DNA from 3 places in the Streptomyces sp. AM 2-1-1 genome. Region 1 is predicted to be linked to each of the others. Evidence: predicted binding sites of a transcription regulator. Region 1 holds the regulator's gene; each other region holds the start of a gene.
What was found. Region 1 encodes HrcA, which represses chaperone genes, less so after heat shock. Its sites were predicted from a motif close to TTNGCACTCNGNNNNNCNGAGTGCNAA; they were not measured.

Region 1 (2,266 bases):
CGCTCCGCCAGCACCTCCCGCTGCGCCCGCACGAACGCGGCGTCCACCACCGCCCCGTGCCCCGGCACGTACACCGCGTCCTCGCCGCCCAGCGCCAGCAGCCGGTCCAGCGCCGCCGGCCACCGGGCCGGCACCGAGTCCGGGCCCGTCTGCGGCTCGCCGGACTCCTCGATCAGGTCCCCGCAGAGCACCACCGCCGGCGCCCCCGACGCCCCGGACCCGGGTACCAGCACCGCCAGGTCGTGCCCGGTGTGACCGGGTCCCACATTGGCGAGCACCACCTCCCGCCCACCGCCGAGGTCGAGCGTCCACCGGTGGCACACCTCACGGCCCGGGAGCACCAGCGCGTCCACCGCCGCCGCCGCGTCGTGCTCGGGCAGCCCTTCGCGGACCGCATCGGCGTGCATCTCGTCCACCGACCGCCGCATCAGCGCCGCCACCCCGTACGCACCGAACACCTCGGTTCCCGCGAAGGCCGCCGTACCGAAGACGTGGTCGAAGTGCGGATGGGTCAGTGCGACGTGCGTCACCCGCCGGCCCAGCAGGCGCTGCGCCCGCATCCGCAGCCCGACGCCCTCGCGCAGGCTCGCACCGGTGTCCACCACCAGTGCGCGGTCCGCGCCGGCGACCAGGGCCGCGGTCGCGTCCCAGCCGGGAAGACGCCGACGGCCCACACCGTGGCCCAACCGCTCCCAGCCCAGCTCTTCCCAAGAGAGGTCCATGAGGAGACGCTATCCGCATCGACCTGCGCGGTCTCGTGGACCGTGGCCGGTCGCCCTTGCCCGAGGCCCTCCCCACCCCCGTACACTGACCGGGGGAAAGCTGGCACTCGGACGCACGGAGTGCCAGGCGGAATCCACCACGACCGACAGCTGGAGGTGTGCGCCATGCTCAGCGAACGCAGACTTGAAGTGCTGCGCGCCATCGTCCAGGACTACGTCGGCACCGAGGAGCCCGTCGGCTCCAAGGCGCTCACCGAGCGGCACCGGCTCGGGGTCTCCCCGGCCACCGTCCGCAACGACATGGCGGTCCTGGAGGACGAGGGCTTCATCGCCCAGCCCCACACCAGCGCCGGGCGCATCCCCACCGACAAGGGGTACCGCCTCTTCGTCGACCGGCTGGCGGGCGTCAAGCCCCTGTCGTCGCCGGAGCGCCGGGCGATCCACAACTTCCTCGACGGGGCGGTCGACCTCGACGACGTGGTGGGACGCACGGTACGGCTGCTCGCGCAGCTGACCCGTCAGGTCGCCATCGTGCAGTACCCCTCGCTGACCCGTTCGACGGTGCGGCACGTGGAGCTGCTGGCCCTGTCACCAGCCCGGCTGATGCTGGTCCTGATCACCGACACCGGCCGGGTCGAACAGCGTATGATCGACTGCCCCGCGCCGTTCGGCGAGACCTCTCTCGCCGATCTGCGGGCCCGGCTCAACAGCAGAGCCGCGGGACGCCGCTTCAGCGATGTCCCGCAGCTCGTGCAGGACCTGCCGGAATCCTTCGAGAACGAGGACCGCGGGACTGTTTCCACGGTCCTGACCACCCTCCTCGAAACGTTGGTCGAGGAGACGGAGGAGCGGCTGATGATCGGCGGCACCTCCAACCTCACCCGCTTCGGGCACGACTTCCCCCTGGTGATCCGGCCCGTGCTGGAAGCGCTGGAGGAGCAGGTCGTCCTGCTGAAGCTGCTCGGTGAGGCCACGGACTCGGGCATGACCGTACGGATCGGGCACGAGAACGCCCACGAGGGCCTCACCTCCACGTCCGTCGTCACGGTCGGCTACGGTTCGGGCGACGAGGCAGTCGCCAAACTCGGCGTGGTCGGACCGACCCGCATGGACTACCCCGGAACGATGGGAGCGGTACGCGCAGTGGCACGTTACGTCGGACAGATCCTGGCGGAGTCGTAAGTGGCCACCGACTACTACGCCGTGCTCGGCGTACGGCGCGACGCGTCGCAGGACGAGATCAAGAAGGCATTCCGTCGGCTCGCCCGCGAGCTGCACCCGGATGTCAACCCCGATCCGAAGACCCAGGAGCGGTTCAAGGAGATCAACGCCGCTTACGAGGTGCTCTCGGACCCGCAGAAGAAGCAGGTCTTCGACCTCGGCGGGGACCCGCTGTCGGCCTCGGGCGGCGGCGGTGGCGCGGGCGGCTTCGGCGCCGGCGGCTTCGGCAACTTCTCCGACATCATGGACGCCTTCTTCGGCACGGCGTCGCAGCGCGGGCCCCGTTCGCGCACGCGGCGCGGCCAGGACGCCATGATCCGGCT
Region 2 (2,266 bases), 530 kb from region 1:
TGAACTCGAGGTCCAGACCGAAGGTGTTGGACTCCTCGACGGTGATGACGCCGTCCTTGCCGACCTTGTCCATCGCGTCCGCGATGAGCTCGCCGACCTGCGGGTCCTGCGCGGAGAGCGCGGCCACGGCGGCGATGTCGGACTTGTCCTCGATCGGACGGGCGGTCGCGAGGAGCTCCTCGGACACGGCCTTGACCGCGGCGTCGATGCCCTTCTTCAGGGAGGCCGGGGAGGCGCCGGCGGCGACGTTGCGCAGACCTTCGCGGACGAGCGCCTGGGCGAGCACGGTGGCGGTGGTGGTGCCGTCACCCGCGACGTCGTTGGTCTTGGTGGCCACCTCCTTCACCAGCTGGGCACCGAGGTTCTCGTACGGGTCGTCGAGCTCGACCTCGCGCGCGATGGTGACACCGTCGTTGGTGATGGTGGGAGCGCCGAACTTCTTGTCGATGACGACGTTGCGGCCCTTGGGGCCGATCGTCACCTTGACCGTGTCGGCAAGCTTGTTGACGCCGCGCTCAAGGGCGCGACGAGCGTCCTCGTCGAACTTCAGAATCTTCGGCATGAGCTGACTTTCCCTCTCGAACGAACTGCGCCCCTCGCCACCCGGCTAGTTATTTCGCAGGGGGCCAGGGGCGCAGAACACACAGCAAATGTGGGTGAATTACTTCTCGATGATCGCGAGGACGTCGCGCGCCGAGAGGACGAGGTACTCCTCGCCGTTGTACTTCACCTCGGTGCCGCCGTACTTGCTGTACAGAACGACATCGCCGGTCTTGACGTCGAGCGGAAGGCGCTCGCCGTTCTCGAAGCGGCCCGGGCCCACAGCCAGGACGACGCCCTCCTGGGGCTTCTCCTTGGCGGTGTCCGGAATGACCAGGCCGGAAGCCGTGGTCTGCTCGGCGTCGAGCGGCTGGACCACAATGCGGTCCTCGAGCGGCTTGATCGCAACCTTGGAGCTGGTGGTCGACACGATCCGGTCTCCCCCTTCGGAGATCTCACGGGGTTTAACAGTCTTTGGTCGCCGACCGGGCCGGATCCGTCGTCGCGGGTGCCGGACCTGCCCTGTCGTGCGGTACTGCTGGCACTCTCCAGGGGGGAGTGCCAGCACTGAGACTATGACCGCGATTAGCACTCGGTCAAGCGGAGTGCCAATTACGTACCCGTGCGTGGCGCCGTCCGCACCCGGAGGCGGGCCGCCCGGGGGCGCCGCGGCCAGGGAGAGCGGGACCGGACGGGGCCCGCACCGCGGCCGGACGCGGAGGCCGCCGGCCGCGGGGCGAGCACGTCGCGACGACGTGTCGGCGGGGTCTCGATCAGGAGTCCGTAGGGACAACGCCGGGGCGGTGGACGCCGTTCCGGGCGACGGTGCCGGTATGCCGAAGAGCTCCCGCACCCCCCAGCAGCCGTCGCCCCTGGTGCGGGGGTGCTCCGACGCGGCGGTGGCCCTGCTCGCGCTCGCCCTCGAACTCGTCGTCGGCGCGGTCGTCGCCCTGGAGCGGGCGCTGACCCACCGGTCGGCCGAACGGGCGGATCCGGGGAACGGGGAGCCGGGGATTCCGCCCCCGGAGACCGACTGGTCGGCCACCCTCGCCTTCGGGACGATCACGGTCGCCGCCGTCCTGATCGGCGTGGTCCTCGTCCGGCGGCAGTGGCCCTGGACGGGATGGACACAGCTGATCGCGGCGTTCGTCCTCGTCTTCGTCACCGTGTCGGTCGCGCGGGGCGACTACCGCCGGAGCCACCCCGCGCCGGCGGGGGCTCCGCTGCAGCGCCCCGCCGACGCCTCCCCCGCCTTCGCCTCCCCAGCCTTCGCCTCCCTCACCGCCGCCTCCCCCGCCGGAGCGTCCGCGCTCCCGGCCGCCCGGGGGCCGGGGGTCAGACGTAGTCCTCCAGCCGGGCGACCGCGTACCCCTTGTCGGTGATGGTCTTCATGACGGTGCGGATCATGTCCGGCATGGTGCCGTTCCACTGGGCGCGCCCCTGGAAGTGGGTGAGGACGATGTCGCCCGGGTGCAGGTCCCGGTCCCACTCGCGCCACTCCATGTGGTCGACGAACGCCTCGGCCGCCCACAGCGGTACGGCCTCGATCCCGCAGGACCGGGCGACGACGAGGGTGTCCCGGTTGTAGTTGCCGTACGGCGGCCGGAAGAGCACCGGCCGTTTGCCGAAGTGCTTCTCGATCCTGGTCTGCTGGTCGCAGATCTCCTTCTTCTGCTCGGCGTAGGAGAGCCCGGGCAGGTAGGGGTGGCTGAGGGTGTGGTTGTTG
Region 3 (2,266 bases), 920 kb from region 1:
CACACCGTTGCCCCCTCCGCGTCAGACGCGGAGGGGGCAATTTCGCAGGGTTGAGCGCGGTACAGTTGGGGAAGCCCCCTCCGCTGCCCGAGCCGCGCGCCTACGAGATCGCGCCGCGGCGCGACAAGATGCAGCCAAAGTACGGATGCCCTCTGCGCCTTAAGTGGCCTTTGTCTGGCCCGGCTTGCCCAGGAATCTCAGCAAATACTCATGTTCGGGCGTTCCGGCACGCCCAGATTTATCGCCCGATTGCCCTGTTGCAGAGGGCAGTTGGGCAGATACATTCGGCCGCGGTCGACGCGTTCCGGCGCACGCACCCTCTCCTGTCGGAGGGTGAGTTCTGACCCGGGTCCGCGAAGTGCGGGCCTGTGCAGGGGCCAGAAATAGGGGAGTTAGGCATGGCTCAGGGCACCGTCAAGTGGTTCAACGCGGAGAAGGGGTACGGCTTCATCGCGGTCGACGGTGGTGCGGATGTTTTCGTCCACTACAGCGCGATCCAGATGGACGGGTACCGCACCCTCGAAGAGGGTCAGCGAGTTGAATTCGAGATCTCGCAGGGCCAGAAGGGGCCGCAGGCGGACATGGTCAAACTCGCCGTCGGCTGAGGTCGGACGCGGTCGGCAACGACACTACTCACGCACGCAGGGCCCGTCCCCGTCAGGGGTACGGGCCCTGCGTGCGTGGGCGTCCGGGGGGCTCCGAGGGCCGGTGGACGGCTCGGAGCTTGTCCGAGCTTGTCCCCAGGACGAGGGAGACGCTTGCACTCGCAGGGGTCGAGTGCTAATCATTGGCGTTAGCACTCTCCAGGTGAGAGTGACAGAAACTTGGACCGGGCCGGTGAGGCCCGCAGGCGCGGCGGGGCAAGGAACCGCCGGGCAAGCAGGCCGTCCGTCGCGGGCGCCTCCCGGTCCGGAGCAATCCACCCCGTCCGGGAGGACCACTTCACATGGCTAAGATCATCGCGTTCAACGAAGAGGCGCGGCGCGGTCTCGAGCGCGGGATGAACCAGCTCGCAGACGCCGTCAAGGTCACCCTCGGCCCGAAGGGCCGTAACGTCGTCCTCGAGAAGAAGTGGGGCGCGCCCACGATCACCAACGATGGTGTTTCCATCGCCAAGGAGATCGAGCTCGAGGACCCGTACGAGAAGATCGGTGCGGAGCTGGTCAAGGAGGTCGCCAAGAAGACGGACGACGTCGCCGGCGACGGTACGACCACCGCCACCGTTCTCGCCCAGGCGCTCGTCCGCGAGGGTCTGCGCAACGTCGCCGCCGGTGCCAACCCGATGGCCCTCAAGCGGGGCATCGAGAAGGCCGTCGAGGCCGTCTCCGCCGCTCTGCTGGAGCAGGCCAAGGACGTGGAGACCAAGGAGCAGATCGCTTCGACCGCCTCCATCTCCGCCGCCGACACCGAGATCGGCGCCAAGATCGCCGAGGCGATGGACAAGGTCGGCAAGGAAGGCGTCATCACCGTCGAGGAGTCCCAGACCTTCGGTCTGGAGCTGGAACTCACCGAGGGCATGCGCTTCGACAAGGGCTACATCTCGGCGTACTTCGCCACCGACATGGAGCGTATGGAGACGTCCTTCGACGACCCGTACATCCTCATCGTCAACTCGAAGATCTCCAACGTGAAGGACCTCCTTCCGCTGCTGGAGAAGGTCATGCAGTCGGGCAAGCCCCTGCTGATCATCGCCGAGGACGTCGAGGGCGAGGCCCTGTCGACCCTGGTCGTCAACAAGATCCGTGGCACCTTCAAGTCCGTCGCCGTCAAGGCTCCGGGCTTCGGTGACCGCCGCAAGGCCATGCTCGGCGACATCGCCATCCTCACCGGTGGCACCGTCATCTCCGAGGAGGTCGGCCTCAAGCTGGAGAACGCGGGTCTCGACCTGCTCGGCTCCGCGCGCAAGGTCGTCATCACCAAGGACGAGACGACGATCGTCGACGGAGCCGGTGAGAGCGACCAGGTCCAGGGTCGCGTCAAGCAGATCCGTGCCGAGATCGAGAACTCCGACTCGGACTACGACCGCGAGAAGCTCCAGGAGCGTCTGGCGAAGCTGGCCGGCGGCGTGGCCGTCATCAAGGCCGGTGCCGCCACGGAGGTCGAGCTCAAGGAGCGCAAGCACCGCATCGAGGACGCGGTGCGCAACGCCAAGGCCGCCGTCGAGGAGGGCATCGTCGCCGGTGGTGGCGTGGCTCTGCTCCAGGCGTCCGTCGTCTTCGACAAGCTCGACCTGACGGGTGACGAGGCCACCGGCGCCAACGCCGTC

Region 2: a site for HrcA is predicted at 1,126-1,152, ahead of groES (co-chaperone GroES). Genes of this name have one in related genera too.
Region 3: a site for HrcA is predicted at 758-784, ahead of groL (chaperonin GroEL). Genes of this name have one in related genera too.

The regions. Positions count from the first base shown of each region.
Region 1 is NZ_CP119147.1:4,943,345-4,945,610, forward strand. It holds gene PZB77_RS21555 (MBL fold metallo-hydrolase) at 1-722, opposite strand, end outside; gene hrcA (heat-inducible transcriptional repressor HrcA) at 888-1,904, shown strand; gene dnaJ (molecular chaperone DnaJ) at 1,905-2,266, shown strand, end outside.
Region 2 is NZ_CP119147.1:4,411,285-4,413,550, reverse strand. It holds gene groL (chaperonin GroEL) at 1-562, opposite strand, end outside; gene groES (co-chaperone GroES) at 662-970, opposite strand; gene PZB77_RS19395 (DUF6234 family protein) at 1,374-1,922, shown strand; gene PZB77_RS19390 (polysaccharide deacetylase family protein) at 1,876-2,266, opposite strand, start outside.
Region 3 is NZ_CP119147.1:4,022,092-4,024,357, forward strand. It holds gene PZB77_RS17540 (cold-shock protein) at 399-605, shown strand; gene groL (chaperonin GroEL) at 947-2,266, shown strand, end outside.